DNA from 2 places in the Streptomyces sp. NBC_01803 genome. Region 2 is predicted to be linked to the other one. Evidence: riboswitches for the same ligand, from Rfam matches in the RefSeq annotation. Region 2 holds a riboswitch; the other holds the start of a gene.
The links. Region 2 has a riboswitch for glycine ahead of gcvP (aminomethyl-transferring glycine dehydrogenase). Riboswitches for the same ligand answer to the same signal wherever they lie in the genome.
Positions count from the first base shown of each region.

Region 1 (7,780 bases), 3.8 Mb from region 2:
GGCGGGCCTCGGCAGCCGTATGCCGCACGAACTCTCCGGCGGCCAGCAGCAACGTGTCTCCCTCGCCAGGGCCCTGGCCCCGCGCCCCACCCTCGTCCTGCTGGACGAACCGTTCAACGCCCTGGACAGCGCCCTGCGCGCCGGGCTCCGCGACGAAGTCCGCGCGGTCCTTCGCACCACCGGCGCCACCGCCGTCCTGGTCACCCACGACCAGCAGGAAGCCCTGTCGGTCGCCGACCGCGTCGCCGTGCTGCGCGACGGCAAGGTCGCCCAGCACGGAACACCCCAGGAGATCTACCGGCGCCCCGCCGACCCCTGGGTAGCCTCGTTCATCGGCGACGCCGTTCTCCTGCCCGGCCAGGCCGCCGGCCGCACCGCCCGCACACCGCTGGGCGACATCCCCCTGACCACGGCCACCGACGGCACCGGATCCGTCCTGCTGCGCCCCGAACAACTCCTCCTGAGCGATCCCACCACGACCACCACGCTCGGCACCGTCGCGGGAATCCGCTACTACGGACACGACGCCCTCGTCTCGGTCACCGTCCGCGGACTCGACGAAACCATCACGGTCCGCCACACCGGCCCCCTCACCCTCGGCCCCGGCGACCCCACCGGACTGACCGTCACCGGAAACGCCACCCTCTACCCGCAGCCGCTGCCCGCCGCACTCTGAGCCCACCCCGGAGTCGTGCGGCCAACGACCGCGGGGTTCGCACCGTACCCACCCGTGCGCTACCACCCAGCGGCGGAGCCCTGATCGCTACCGGATGGTGCACTCGCCCGTGAGGGCCACGGAAAAGCCGTCAGGAACCTCTCGCCTGCCTGCCGAACCCGGCCACGACCGGATGGCCGGAACTCTGACCGCCCCTGATCCGTCGACACCCCCGATCAGCGCACCCGCCGCACTCCCCGCCACGCAGGACCCGCGATCGAGCCGACGACGCGCCACGGCCAACCACGCGCGAGGTCGCTGGCGGTGACGCACCAGGGCGCGCTCAGTGATGGCGTCGCGGGACGCGATCGACGAGTGGCCGCGTCCGCGCCGGCCAAGGGCACTCGTGAACACCCCCGGCTGGTGAGGGCCTCTTACGGAAGGGGACCGGGTGCCTGTCGCCGATCTCGGTGGCGAGCAGCCGCAGTTGGCCGGCGGCCCGGATCCGTGTCACCTCGTCGTCGGCCCGGTCGGGGTCGACGGTGTCGGGGGCGTGGCCCTCCAGGCCGAGCGGGACCGCCTTCAGGGTGCCGTGCCCGTGCGCGTGCCCGTGCGCGTGCCCGTGCCGTGCCCGTGCCCCGTCGCGCCGAGCGAGCCGAACAACTCGGCGCGCACGGCGGCGGTAGGGGCGAGCGGGCCCTCGGTCTTCAGCCGCCGCGCGAACATCCCGGCGGCGCGCGTCGGGCCGACCGGGTGCGAGTTGGAGGGGCCGATACCGATGGCGAACAGATCGAAGACGGAGAGGGCGACGGCGCGCTCACTCGCTGGTGAACGCGGTGTACTCGTCGGCGGTCAGCAGGTCCGTCGGCTCACCCGCGGCGTCGTCGAGGCGCACCCGGAACAGCCAGCCGGCCTCGAAGGGCGCGGAGTTCACCAGGGCGGGGTCGTCCACCACGTCCTGGTTGACCTCGGTGATCTCGCCCGAGACCGGCGCGTACAGGTCGCTGACCGACTTGGTCGACTCCAACTCGCCGCACGGCTCGCCGCCGGTGACGGTGGAGCCCACCGCGGGCAGCTCGACGTAGACGACGTCGCCCAGCGCGTCGGCGGCGTAGGCGGTGATGCCGACCGTCGCCACGCCGTTGTCGGCGGTCGACAGCCACTCGTGCTCCTTGCTGTAGCGCAGGTGCTCCGGGTTGCTCATTGAGATTCTCCTGAGAGGTGGCGGTGAGGGGGTGGGAGAGGAAGGGCCGAGGAAGGGGCGGGCGGAGAACGGGCGGAGAACGGGCGGAGAGGGAAACGGGGGGCGCGTCACTTCTGGCGTGTGTAGAACGGCGGCGCGACCACGTCGAACGGTTCGTGAGTGCCCCGGATGTCCACGGCCACGCCCTCGGTGCCGGGCGCCGCGTGTGCCGGGTCGACGTACGCGAGGGCGATCGGCTTGCCCAGGGTCGGGGACGGCGCCCCCGAGGTGACCTGGCCGATGACGGCGCCCCCGGCGTCCACCACCGCGAACCCGGCGCGCGGGACGCGGCGCCCGCGCGCGACCAAGCCGACGAGCGCTCGCGGCGGGGCGCTCGCGGCGCGTTCGGCGGCGGCGGCCAGGCGCTCGCGCCCGACGAAGTCGCCCGGCTTGTCGAAGCGCACCACCCGTCCGAGTCCGGCGTCGAACGGGGTGGTGGCGGTGGTGAGTTCGTGTCCGTACAGCGGCATGCCCGCCTCCAGCCGCAGCGTGTCGCGGCAGGCGAGCCCGCACGGCACCAGCCCTTCGGGCTTTCCGGCCTCGGTGATCGCCCGCCACAGCGGCTCGGCGTCGGCGGGGGCGCAGAACAGCTCGAAGCCGTCCTCGCCGGTGTACCCGGTGCGGGCGATCAGCGCGCGGCGGCCGGCGACGGTCCCGGGCAGGCCCGCGTAGTACTTCAGCCCGGCCAGGTCGGCGTCGGTCAACCGGCCGAGGATGCCGGGGGACTCGGGGCCCTGGACGGCGATCAGCGCGTACGCGTCGCGGTCGTCGCGCACGGCGGCGTCGAACCCGGCGGCCCGGTCGGTCAGGGCGTCGAGCACCGTCCCGGCGTTGGAGGCGTTGGCGACGACGAGGTACTCGTGCGTGTCGAGCCGGTAGACGATCAGGTCGTCCAGGATGCCGCCGGCCGCGTCGCAGATCATCGTGTAACGGGCCCGGCCCACCGGCAGCGCCGAGAGCAGGCCGACCAGCGCGTGGTCGAGCAACGCGCCCGCGCCGGGCCCGGTGACGGTGATCTCGCCCATGTGGGAGAGGTCGAAGAGCCCGGCGGAGGTGCGCACCGCCTGGTGCTCGGCCCGCTCGCTGCCATAGCGCAGCGGCATGGACCAGCCGGCGAAGTCGGTCAGCGTGGCGCCGAGGGCACGGTGCACGGCGTCGAGGGCGGTGGGGCGGGGGGAGCGGGCGGTGTGGTCGCCCGTCATGGGCGTGGTGGGCGTCATGAGCTGGCTCCAGGGCTGCGGCGGGGAGGGCAGGGGTCGGCGCGTCCCCTCCCCATCTGTCATCGGCACCTGAGAGGTTCGCCGCGACCCTGTCGGGCGGCGCGGCTTGCACCGTGGGTGGGGTCCGTGCCCGGCGCCGAGGATTCGGCGGCGGACGGCCCGCTTTCCAGATTCGCCTTCCGCGCGCGGTATCAGGGGCCTGAGAGATTCAAGGGAGGACTTGCTCCTTCGGCGCCCCGGCGGACCGGGGACTCTCCCGCGCATGGTCGAACGGCCGGTATGTGATTGTGCTTCTGGACTGCTCGCACATCATCGCATGAGCGCTCGTGAGGTCGTCGCTGGGCCACCCGGCCCGACGGATTCAGCCGTTAGGGTGGTGGGCAAGGACCGAACGGGGGAGATGGGGGTCGAGCGGGATGAGCGTGCCCAGGCCGGGGCCCGGCTACGGCGGCGGTGGCTGGCCGAGCAACGAGCTGGAGGAGGCCCTCGCCACCGCGCTCGGCGCCCGGGACGCGGGCCCCCGGCTGCTCCGGGTGCTCTCCCGCAGCTCCGTGTGGATTCCGCTGCCGGAGGGCGGCGGCCGGGAGAGCCGGACCCTCGATCTGCCCACCATCGACCTGAACGGCGGAGTCTTCGTTCCCGTCTTCAGCTCGGCCGAGCAGCTCCACCTCGGCGGCGCCTCGCACCTGTCGTTCGCCGTGGCGCCCGCCTGGGAGTTCGCGCGCGGGCTGCCGCCGCAGGTGGGCATCGCGGTCAACCCCGGGGGCACGGTCGGCATCCCGGTGCCGCCCTCGGCCGTCGCCGAGCTGTGCCGCGCCACGCCGGGCGAGCGCACCCCCGGGGTGCCGTCCGGCGCGCGGATGCGGCTGTTCCAGCCGGACTGGCAGGAGGAGCCGGTCGACTTCCTCGGCGCGGCGTCGGCGGAGCTGTCCGCGCTGCCGTTCGTGCGGACCGCGCGCCGCGGGTTGGCCAGCGCCGAGGGCGGCCCGCCGTCCCTGTTCATCGGCATCGAGCTGGAGCAGCTGGACGAGGAGTTCCGCACGGCCGTGGGCGAGGCGCTCGGCCGCGCGCTGGCCGGCCGGCCCGTCGTCTGGCCGGTGCAGCTGGTTCTCCTGGATGCCGTCGATGACCCTGTGGTGGACTGGTTGCGGGAGTGCGTCACGCCCTTCTACACACGGAACGGGTGAGCGGCTGACACCTCGTCCGCGTGGTCCCTGGCTTTCGATGCCGCTGTGACGGGCATGTGAGGGGTGGCTGACGGGCACAGGTGCATCCGAGGTGCGAGGAGGTCCGCCCCCTGTGAGTGCGGGACGAAGCGTCGAGGAGCTGCTGCCCCTGATCACCGCCGACCGGCTGGACACCTATGAGGAGCTGCTGGCCGCGCTGGCCGGGAGCGAGGTGTGGATGCTGCTGTGGCACGGCGGCCCCGGGGAGCCCGAGTCCCAGTACGGCAGCGTGGAGGTCGCGGGCCACGGCTACGCGCCGGGCGTCTCCTCCGAGCGGGAGCTCGCCGCCAGCGGCTGGACGCGCCGGCACGAGGTCGTCAGCGGCCGGGACATCGCCGCCGCGCTCTATCCCGAGCACTGGGGCCTGTGGCTCAACCCGCACGCGCCGGGCGGCGGCCTGGGCATCCCGTGGCTGGACCTGCGCCGGATCGCGGGCGGTCTCGACCGGCTGCCCGCCGGGCCGCTGCGGATCACCGAGCCGAGCATCCGGGCGGACGCCTTCTACGAACGGCTCGTCGCGCTCGCCCGCCGCACGCCGGTGCTGCGCAGCCTGCGCCGGGCCTGGGTGCGGCCGGCGCGCGGCCCGGCGTATCTGGTGATCGGGCTGGACGTGGACGATCCGGGGGAGCGGACCGCGACAGCGGTGCGGTGGATGATGAGCCAGGCCATCGTGGCGGTGCCCGCCGGGCTCCCGGTGGGCACGGTGGCCATGGCCGACGCCTACGACCCGGTGGCGATGTGGCTGCGCGCCCACGCCCGTCCGTTCTACGACCGCGACGCTCCCGGCCCCGCGCCCCAGGGGCAGGACCCGGCCGGGCTCCGCCGGCACGGCTACGGCTACCCGCGCCCGTACTGAACGGCGGCCGTGTCGATCGGTGCGCGGCGGCGGTTTCGGGCGCGCCCCCTGGGTACTCGGGGGCGCGCCCCCTGGGTACTCGTCGCGATGCCGCCCCGGGCCCCCGGAGGTAACCTGGCGCTCAGATTCCACGAAAAGGACGAAAGCTCCGAAAGGGGACCCTGTATGTATGCCATCAAGAGCACGCTGCCGGATGCCACCCTCAAGATCGTCGGGGAGGCACTCCAGGGCGCGCTGGTGGATCTCATCGATCTCTCGCTGGTCGCCAAGCAGACCCACTGGAACATCATCGGCCCCCGGTTCCGCTCCGTTCATCTCCAGCTCGACGAGGTCGTGGAGACCGCGCGCGTCCAGTCCGACACGGTCGCGGAACGCGCCGCCGCGCTCGGCCTGTCACCGGACGGGCGCGCCTCGACGGTGACGTCCGCGACGGGCATCGCGAAGGTCGCCGACGGCTGGCAGCAGGACACCCAGGCGATCCGCACGATGGTCGACGCCCTCGGCGCGGTGATCGTCCGGATGCGCGAACGCCTCGACGACGTCGGCCCGGTGGACACGGTCACGCAGGACGTGATCATCCAGCTCACGAAGGAGCTGGAGAAGCACCACTGGATGTTCCAGGCGGAGAACGGCAGCGCCTGACGGGCGTGCGGCGGTCGACCGCCGCACGTGACGCGCCACGGCGCGAAGACCCCGGCTCTCGCGGGACGCGAGGGGCCGGGGTCTTCGCGCGTTCGGCCCCCCGGGGCTGCGGCGCCGCGCGCGGGGGCGCATGCTGGGCGCATGGTCCGAGCGCGCGTCGTCGTCTATCCGCCCACGGCGGGGGGTGGCCGGCGCGTGCGCGTCGGGGAGGAGATCCTCGGGCGGGCGCGCTCGGCCGGCGAACTGCTGGAGTTCCTCCGCCGGGCCGGGCTCGATCCCGACGCGGTGGATCTCCACGATCCGGACCTCATCGAGTGGCGCGGCGGCGGGCCCGGCGTGTGGGAGTGAGCGGCGGGCTCAGGCCGCGTCCGCGTGCCGAGCCGTGCCGTGCCGCCCAGTCCAGGGCGTGGTCCGCGATCTCTTCCCAGCCCTCGTGGGCGGCGGTCAGCCGGTCGCGGCCGGAGAGCTCCTCGTACTCCGTGACGGCGGCCGACGTCGCGTACCGGCGGAAGGTCTCCCGGACGACCGAGGTGGGGCCGCGTCCGCCGTGCCCCCGGCGAGCGGCGGCGGCGCACGGCCACCGTTGCGGTAGGAAGCGCGCTTTCACGCGACCGACCCGGGGATTGGCTCAACGCATGGTGAACGAAGCGGTGGTTTGACGGATGTTCAACGACCGACACGGTCGGTCGCGCTCCTCTCCCCTTGTGTGACCAAGGGCACGGACCGTACAGCTGGTACTACTGAATGTGCGCGATATCCCGTCGCGGGGGGACGATTTCATGGCCACACCACTGTCCGCCGACCAGCTGCTCAAGGCTCTGAAGGACGAGGGCGTCAAGGTCGTCGAGTACCGGTCCTGAAGCACCAACAACCGTGACAGCGTGGGTGCTTGGGGTCCAGTGCACGGGGTGATGCTCCATCACACCGCCACCTCGGGCACCGACACCACAGTCGAGCTGTGCTACGAGGGACGGGCGGACCTGCCCGGGCCGCTGTGTCACGGCGTCATCGCCACGGACGGCACGCTCCACCTCGTGGGTCACGGCCGTGCCCACCACGCCGGCCCCGGCGACGGCGATGTGCTCGACGCCGTCAGCGCCGAGACCTCCCTGCCCGAGTGCGACCAGAGCGGCACCGACGGCAACCCGCACTTCTACGGCTGGGAGTGCGTCACTCGGTGACGGCGAGGACTCCTGGCCCGGCGAACAGGTCGAGGCCATCGTCCGCGCCTCGGCCGCCCTCTGCCGCGCGCACGGCTGGGGCAAGAAGGGCGACACCTCGGTCATCGGCCACCTGGAGTGGCAGCCCGGCACGGTGGACCCGCGCGGCCCCGGACTGTCGCTGGGCGACGTCCGCGCGCGGGTCCGGGAGCGGCTCGGGCACGACGCGGACTGGAGCCCGGGCGGGGGCTGACCGCCCCCGCGGTACGAAGCACGGCACAGCGAGACGCGCGGCTGGTACGTCGTCTCCGAGGAGGGGCATCTCACCCATGTGCCCGACCCCGACACGCGTCACCTGCGGGCGGCGGTCTTCGAGCGCGAGGAGGACGCCCAGCGCTGCGCTTCCGAACTGACCCGGCTCGGCACGCTCAACTGACGGCCCCGGCGGCCCGGCGCACCAGCTCGATATAGCGGTCCCAGTCCCAGTGCGGCCCCGGGCAGATCCGCACCACGTCCGGCACCTCGTTGTGCCCGACGATGTGCTCCCGGTCGACCGGGATGCCGTACCGCTCGCAGATGCCCGCCACCAGCGCGGCCGACGACTCGTACAGCGCGTCCGTCAGATACGACGGGTCGTCCGCCCAGCCCTCGTGCTCGATGCCGACGCTCCGCTCGTTGAAGCCCCGGTGCCCCGCGTGGAACGCGACGTCCAGCTCCCGCGCGAGCTGCGCTATGTGCCCGTCGGTCGACCGCACCACGTAGTGCGTGCACGCGCCGT
Region 1 covers NZ_CP109073.1:1,785,462-1,793,241, reverse strand. The annotation lists gene OIE51_RS07575 (ABC transporter ATP-binding protein) at 1-676, shown strand, start outside; partial or broken gene OIE51_RS07570 (serine dehydratase beta chain) at 1,116-1,444, opposite strand; gene gcvH (glycine cleavage system protein GcvH) at 1,473-1,859, opposite strand; gene gcvT (glycine cleavage system aminomethyltransferase GcvT) at 1,967-3,118, opposite strand; glycine riboswitch at 3,295-3,387, opposite strand; gene OIE51_RS07555 (enhanced serine sensitivity protein SseB) at 3,535-4,305, shown strand; gene OIE51_RS07550 (enhanced serine sensitivity protein SseB C-terminal domain-containing protein) at 4,418-5,200, shown strand; gene OIE51_RS07545 (Dps family protein) at 5,366-5,842, shown strand; gene OIE51_RS07540 (hypothetical protein) at 5,984-6,190, shown strand; gene OIE51_RS07535 (hypothetical protein) at 6,150-6,449, opposite strand; partial or broken gene OIE51_RS07530 (peptidoglycan recognition protein family protein) at 6,622-7,234, shown strand; gene OIE51_RS07525 (N-acetylmuramoyl-L-alanine amidase) at 7,431-7,780, opposite strand, start outside.
Region 1: it holds a riboswitch for glycine, as region 2 does, so the genes downstream of both, gcvT (glycine cleavage system aminomethyltransferase GcvT) here and gcvP (aminomethyl-transferring glycine dehydrogenase) in region 2, are expected to answer to the same signal.

Region 2 (7,780 bases):
GGGGTCTCCCTGCAGAGCATCAGGACGGCGGTCGAGGCCCTGGGCTCGGCCGACCTGGCGGAGCTCTCCGACATGACCCTGATGAGCGACGGCGCCACCGTCTACCGCTGCGACTCGCCCGAGGAGCTGGCCGAGCTGCTCCGGGGCGGGCGCGGCCTGTTCGGCATCGCGGTGGGCGCCGTGTGGGGCGATGTGGAGAGCGCCCTGTCGCGCCTGCAAGCCGAGCGGCTCGACACCGGGGAGCCGGTGCTCGTCGGCCACCCGGCCGACGAGCTGGCCCGGCGTCGACGCACCCCGGCCGACCGCATCGGCTGACCGGCCCGGCCACGCCCGGCGCCGCTGTCAGACCCCTGCGGCACCATCGGACGTGTGAGAGGCCAGCCGACCATCCTGCACCTCGACATGGACGCCTTCTACGCCTCGGTGGAGCAGGCGGCCAAGCCGAGCCTGCGCGGGAAGCCGGTCATCGTCGGCGGCCTCGGTCCGCGCGGTGTGGTGGCCACCGCGTCCTACGAGGCCCGCCGCTTCGGCGTGCGCTCCGCGATGCCGACGGCCCAGGCCAGGCGGCTGTGTCCGAACGGCGCCTATCTCTGTCCCCGCTTCACGGTCTACCGGGGGGTCAGCGAGATCGTGATGGGCCTGCTGGCCGAGCTTTCGCCCCTGGTGGAGCCGCTGAGCCTGGACGAGGCGTTCGTCGACCTGGCGGCCGGCGGCACCGCCGCCACCGCCGACGAGGCGCGCCGCGCCGGGGAGCGGCTGCGGGCCGGGATCCGGGAGGCGACGGGGCTGACCGGCTCGGTGGGGCTGGCGGGGTCCAAGATGCTCGCCAAGATCGCCTCCGAGCAGGCCAAGCCGGACGGTCTGCTCCTCATCGAGCCGGGCACCGAGCGGGAGCTGCTGGCGCCGATGCCGGTGCGGACGCTGCCCGGCATCGGCCCGGCCACCGCCGAGGTGCTGCGCCGGGCGGGCATCGGCACGATCGGGGAGACGGTGCGGGCCGGGGAGGCGGAGCTGCTGCGGCTGCTGGGCAAGGCGCACGGCGCCTCGGTGCACGCCATGGCGAACGGGGTGGACGATCGGCCGGTGGTGGCCGACCGGGACACCAAGTCGATCTCCGTGGAGGACACCTTCGACGTGGACGTCACCGACCGGGCCCGGATCCGGTTCGAGGTGGCGCGGCTCGCCGACCGCTGCGTGGGGCGGCTGCGCGCGGCCGGTCGCTCCGGGCGCACGATCGTGCTGAAGGTCCGGCGGTACGACTTCTCGACCCTCACCCGCTCCGAGACGCTGCGCGGCCCGACGGACGATCCGGCCGTGGTGCGGGAGGCGGCCGAGCGGCTGCTGGAGGGCGTGGACACCACCGAGGGGGTGCGCCTGCTGGGCGTCGGCGTCAGCGCGCTGGCCTCGTTCACCCAGGAGGACCTTTTCGCGCAGGCGTCGGAGGGCGGCGGGGACGCGGTGGCCGGGCCGGAGCCCGAGGAGGGCGGGGCGGCGGGCGCGGAGCCGGCGGCGCCCCGGCGCTGGCTGCCGGGGCTCGACGTGACGCACGAGCGGTATGGGGCGGGCTGGGTGCAGGGCAGCGGTGTCGGCCGGGTGACGGTGCGCTTCGAGCGGCCCGGGTCCGAGCCGGGCCGGGTGCGGACGTTCGCCGTGGACGATCCGGAGCTGGCGGGCGCGGAGCCGCTGCCGCTGGCGGCGGCCCGGCCGGCTCAGCCGGCCGAGCCGCCTCGGTCCGGCCCGTCGCCCGGGGAGGCGAGCCGGCCGAAGTCCGTGTCCTCGGCCCCTTCCCCGGCGCTGGGCACGTCGAGCCCGTAGTGGTGGTAGAGCCGCAGCTCCTGTTCGGGCGAGAGGTGGCGCCCCACCCCGAAGTCGGGCGCGTCTTTGATCAGCGCCCGTTCGAACGGCACCCGCAGCGCGTCGTCCACCAGTTCGCTCGGCTCCAGCGGCACGAAGGCGTCCCGGGTGAACAGGCCGGTGCGCACCGCCGCCCACTCCGGCACCCCGGTGGCGTCGTCGAGGTACACCTCGTCCACCGTGCCGATCTTGGTGCCGTTCCGGTCGAACGCCTTGCGGCCGATCAAGCTCCGGGGGTCGATGTCGGTCTGCACGGGTCCTCCAACTGATCGCCACTCGTCCGTAAAAAGTCCTCTATGGCATACGTAAGAGCACAATCCGCCCGATGGCCAGTCGAGTGGCTCCCCCGAACCGTGCGAAGCGGGCGCTGGTAGGCTCGAACACGGTTGACGACCTCGTGCGGGAGAGTCCTGGTGTCATCCGACGCCGGGCGCCGAAGGAGCAAATCCTCCCCGGAATCTCTCAGGCCCCCGTACCGCGCGAGCGAAGCCACTCTGGAAAGCAGGACGGCCCGCGGATCCGCACGTCGCGACCGCCCTCACCGACGGTGCAAGCCGTGCCGCGCGAGTGACACGGTGAAGCTCTCAGGTCGACATGACAGAGGGGGAGGCCCGCCAGGCATCGACGCCTGGCACCCCCGCAGGTCGCCGCGACCAGGAGGAGCCTCCGCATGAACGCCCCCCGCCCCCCGCTGACCGCCCTGGAGCAGGGCACGCCCTTCGCCGCCCGGCACATCGGCCCGGACGCCGCCGGTGAGGCGAAGATGCTCGCCCAGGTCGGCTTCGGCTCCCTGGACGAGCTGACCGCCGCCGCCGTGCCCGAGGCCATCCGGTCCACCGAGGCGCTGTGCCTGCCCGACGCCCGGGACGAGGCGGCCGTGCTCGGCGAGCTGCGCGCGCTGGCCGCCCGGAACTCGGTGCTGGACTCCATGATCGGCCTGGGCTACCACGGGACCTTCACCCCGCCGGTGATCCTGCGCAACGTCATGGAGAACCCGGCCTGGTACACCGCCTACACCCCCTACCAGCCGGAGATCTCCCAGGGCCGGCTGGAGGCGCTGCTCAACTTCCAGACGGTCGTGGCCGACCTCACCGGCCTTCCCACGGCCGGCGCCTCCCTCCTGGACGAGGGCACGGCCGCCGCCGAGGCGATGGCCCTCGCCCGCCGCGTCGGCAAGGTGAGGAACGGCGTCTTCCTGGTGGACGCCGACTGCCTGCCGCAGACCATCGCGGTGGTGCGTACCCGCGCGGAGCCGACCGGCGTCGAGGTCGTGGTCGCCGACCTGGACGACGGCATCCCCGCCGACGTCGCCGAGCGCGGCGTCTTCGGCGTGCTGCTCCAGTACCCGGGAGCCTCCGGCGCCGTCCGCGACCCGCGCGCCCTCATCGAGCGGGCGCACGAGCTGGGCGCGGTCGTCACCGTGGCGGCCGACCTGCTCGCCCTCACCCTGCTCACCCCGCCGGGCGCCCTGGGCGCGGACATCGCGGTCGGCTCCAGCCAGCGGTTCGGCGTCCCGATGGGCTTCGGCGGGCCGCACGCCGCCTTCATGGCCGTCCGCGAGGGGTACGCCAGGAGCCTGCCCGGCCGCCTGGTCGGCGTCTCGCGCGACGCGGACGGCCGGACCGCGTACCGGCTCGCCCTCCAGACCAGGGAGCAGCACATCCGCCGCGAGAAGGCCACGAGCAACATCTGCACGGCGCAGGTGCTGCTCGCCGTGATGGCCGGCATGTACGCCGTCTACCACGGGCCGGACGGGCTGGCCGCCATCGCCCGCCGCGTCCACCGCTACGCCGCGCTGCTGGCCGCCGGGCTGCGGGACGGTGGCGTGGAGGTCGCGCACGACGCCTTCTTCGACACGGTCACCGCCCGGGTCCCGGGCCGCGCCGCCGCCGTCGTGGCGGCGGCCCGCGACGCCGGGGTCAACCTCCGCCTCACCGACGCCGATCACGTCGGTGTCTCCTGCGACGAGACCACCGGGAGGGCGCAGCTCACGAAGGTGTGGGCCGCGTTCGGCGTGGCCGGGGACGCCTTCGGCATCGACGCGCTGGACACCCGCGTCCCCGACGCGCTGCCCGCGACCCTGCTGCGCGACGACGAGTACCTGGCGCACCCGGTCTTCCACCGGCACCGGTCGGAGACCGCGATGCTGCGCTACCTGCGCCGGCTCGCGGACCGCGACTACGCGCTGGACCGCGGCATGATCCCGCTGGGCTCCTGCACGATGAAGCTCAACGCCACGGCCGAGATGGAGCCGGTGACCTGGCCCGAGTTCGCCGCGATCCACCCGTTCGCGCCCGCCGACCAGGCCGAGGGCTATCTCGCCCTCATCCGGGAGCTGGAGCGGCGGCTGGCCGAGATCACCGGCTACGACGCGGTCTCGCTCCAGCCCAACGCCGGCTCCCAGGGCGAGCTGGCCGGGCTGCTCGCCGTGCGCGCCCACCACCGGGCCAACGGGCAACCCGAGCGCACCGTCTGCCTGATCCCGTCCTCCGCCCACGGCACCAACGCCGCCAGCGCGGTGATGGCCGGCATGCGGGTCGTCGTGGTCGCCACCGGCGAGAACGGCGACGTCGACGCCGAGGACCTGCGCGCCAAGATCGCGCGGCACGCGGACGAGCTGGCCGTCCTGATGGTCACCTACCCCTCGACGCACGGGGTCTTCGAGACGGACATCACCGGCATCTGCGCCGCCGTGCACGACGCGGGCGGCCAGGTGTACGTGGACGGCGCCAACCTCAACGCGCTGGTGGGCCTGGCCAGGCCCGGCCGGTTCGGCGCCGACGTCTCGCACCTGAACCTGCACAAGACCTTCTGCATCCCGCACGGCGGCGGCGGCCCCGGGGTCGGCCCGGTCGCGGTCCGCGCCCACCTGGCGCCGTACCTGCCGGGGCATCCGCTCCAGCCCGCGGCGGGTCCGGACGGCGGCGGCGCGGGCCCGGTCTCGGCCGCGCCGTGGGGGTCCGCCGGCATCCTGCCGATCTCGTGGGCCTATGTCCGCCTGATGGGCGCCGCCGGACTGCGCCGGGCCACCCAGGTGGCGGTGCTGAGCGCCAACTACGTGGCCAAGCGCCTGGAGCCGCACTACCCGGTGTTGTATACGGGTCCGGGCGGCCTGGTGGCGCACGAGTGCGTCATCGACGTCCGGCCGCTGACGAAGGCCACCGGCGTCACCATCGACGACGTGGCGAAGCGGCTCATCGACTACGGGTTCCACGCCCCGACCATGTCGTTCCCCGTAGCGGGCACCCTGATGATCGAGCCCACGGAGAGCGAGGATCTGGCCGAACTCGATCGGTTCTGCGCGGCGATGATCGCTATCCGCGCCGAGATCGAGCGCGTCGGCGCGGGGGAGTGGCCGCGGGACGACAACCCACTCGTCAACGCGCCGCACACGGCCGCCCACCTGAGCGGCGAGTGGACGCATCCGTACAGCCGCCGGGAGGCGGTCTTCCCGGCCGGGACGGAGGAGGACGGCAAGTACTGGCCGCCGGTGCGCCGCGTCGACAGCGCCTTCGGCGACCGGAACCTGGTCTGTTCCTGCCCGCCCCTCACCGAGTACACGGACTGAGACGGCGGCGTCGCGGGACCGGGGCGCGCCGGCGCGCCCCGGCCCCGGACTTCGTGCCGTGAGTCAGCTCACCAGACCGACCGCCGCCTGCGGCGGGGCCGCCGGAGCCAGCCGGCCGGCCAGCAGCGGGAGCAGGACGTCGGTCCGCACCGCCCGCTCGGCGGCGATGCCGGGCGGCGCGGGCGCCAGCGGCATCAGGAGATCCTGGGGCTGCGGGCTGCCCTCGGTCGGCTCGGCGCCGGGGTCCGTGTGCAGCCACAGGGTCAGCATGTACAGCTCGGGCACGGAGAGCAGCCGCGGCTGGTACGCCGCCGGCAGTGAGCCCGCCAGGTGCAGGGCCCGCTCGGTCGACGGGATGTAGGGGCCCTCGCAGAAGTGCGAGAACGCCCAGCCGTCCGCCGTGAGCATGGTCTCGGCCGCGCCGACGGGCCGGCCGTCCCGTGCCAGTAAAAAGCGCCAGCCGGTCAGGCGGGCGCCGGGTACGTCGGTCGTGCCGTGTACCGGCGCCAGCCGGTGCACGGGGAGGGGCAGGACGAGGTGCAGGTCTCCGCGGTCGATCCGCAGCGGGCCGGGTGCCCGCGCGGTCGACGAGTTGAGAGCCGTGCGGACGCTGCGCTCGGCGGCAGCGGGAGCCGGGGGTATGTGCAGGGGCATGATGGGTCGCCTCTCGCTTCGGAGTAGGTCGCCTCTTGTTGGGGAGACACGCCGTGGCGGAGTTTATCCGAGAGATGTTCTCTCCAGGTTTCACGTAGCCGACCGGGAAGGTTTCGGCAAGGGGGGATTCACGTCCCTGGGCCATACGCGGGCCATGAACTATCCCGTCGGAATATGCCTCCTACCGGACCGGTCGCCGGCCCGCCCGTGTTACCGCGCGCGGCGTGGGAAGGATGGCGTGGGACGGATCGTGTACGGCACACCGTTCCACCGTTCCGCCGCGCCCGCGAGAGGAGCCCCATGGGGGAGAAGGTTGTCGCCGACCGGTTCGACCTGGCCGCCCGGCAGCGGTTCCGCGCCAGGGTCAACGACTGCCTCGACGGGCTGCGGACGCTGCTGCGCGAGAGCCGCTTCGAGGGGCCGCGCGACCGGCTCGGCGTCGAGGTGGAGCTGTGCCTGGCGGATTTCGGCGGCGCTCCCCGAATGGTGAACGACGACGTCCTCGCGCGAATGGCCACCAGGGATTTCCAGGCCGAGCTGGGCCAATTCACCATCGAGCTGAATATGGCGCCGCGACCGCTCGTCGGCCGGGTTTTCGACGACTTGGCCGAAGAGCTGCGCATCGCCATCGGCTATGCCGACCGAATGGCCGGGGAATTCGGCGCGCGGGTGGTGATGACCGGGGTGCTGCCGACCATCACCGCGGAGGAGATGGTGCCCGCCTCGTTGTCCCCCGGAGACCGGTACACCCTCCTCAACGACCAGATCATGGCCGCGCGCGGGGAGTCCATCCGCCTGGACATCACCGGTGCGGAGACCCTCAGCGGGTCGTTCGACTCGATCGCCCCCGAGGCGGCCTGCACCTCCGTCCAGTTCCATCTCCAGGTCACACCCGAGCGGTTCGGGGCGGTGTGGAACGCCGCGCAGGCCGCCACGGCGGCGCAGGTGGCCGTTGGCGCCAACGCGCCGTTCGTCTTCGGCCACGAGCTGTGGCACGAGTCGCGGGTCCCGTTCTTCCTCCAGGCGACCGACAGCCGCCCGCCCGAGATGGCCGCACAGGGCGTGCGCCCGCGCGCCTGGTTCGGCGAGCGGTGGATCGACTCGGTCACCGACCTGTTCGAGGAGAACCTCCGGTTCTTCCCGGCGCTGCTGCCGCTGATCGCCGAGGAGGACCCGGCGGAGGTCCTGGCCGCCGGCGGGGTGCCGAGCTTCACGGAGCTGGCGCTGCACAACGGCACGGTCTACCGCTGGAACCGCCCGGTCTACGGGGTGGCCGACGGGGTGCCGCACCTGCGGGTGGAGAACCGGGTGCTGTCCACCGGCCCTACCATCACCGACACCGTCGCCAACGCGGCCTTCTTCTACGGCCTGGTGCGGGGCCTCGCCGACCGGCCGGGCCCGGTGTGGGAGCGACTGCCGTTCGCCACCGCCGAGCGGAACTTCATGGCGGCCTGCCGCCATGGGATCGGGGCCCGCTTCGGCTGGCCGGGCGAGGACGGCGAGGTGCCCGCCGCCCGGCTGATCCGCGACCGGCTGCTGCCGGTGGCCGCCGCGGGCCTCGACGCCTTCGGCGTGGCGGGCGCGGACCGCGACCGGTACCTGTCCGTCATCGAGGGACGGTGCCGGCGCGGGATCACCGGCGCGGGCTGGCAGACTCGGATCTACCACCAAGCGGTGGCGAACGGAGCGGACCGGGCGACCGCC
Region 2 covers NZ_CP109073.1:5,601,491-5,609,270, forward strand. The annotation lists gene OIE51_RS25575 (MerR family transcriptional regulator) at 1-315, shown strand, start outside; gene OIE51_RS25580 (DNA polymerase IV) at 370-1,815, shown strand; gene OIE51_RS25585 (PRC-barrel domain-containing protein) at 1,710-2,108, opposite strand; glycine riboswitch at 2,245-2,342, shown strand; gene gcvP (aminomethyl-transferring glycine dehydrogenase) at 2,525-5,422, shown strand; gene OIE51_RS25595 (hypothetical protein) at 5,486-6,076, opposite strand; gene OIE51_RS25600 (glutamate--cysteine ligase) at 6,377-7,780, shown strand, end outside.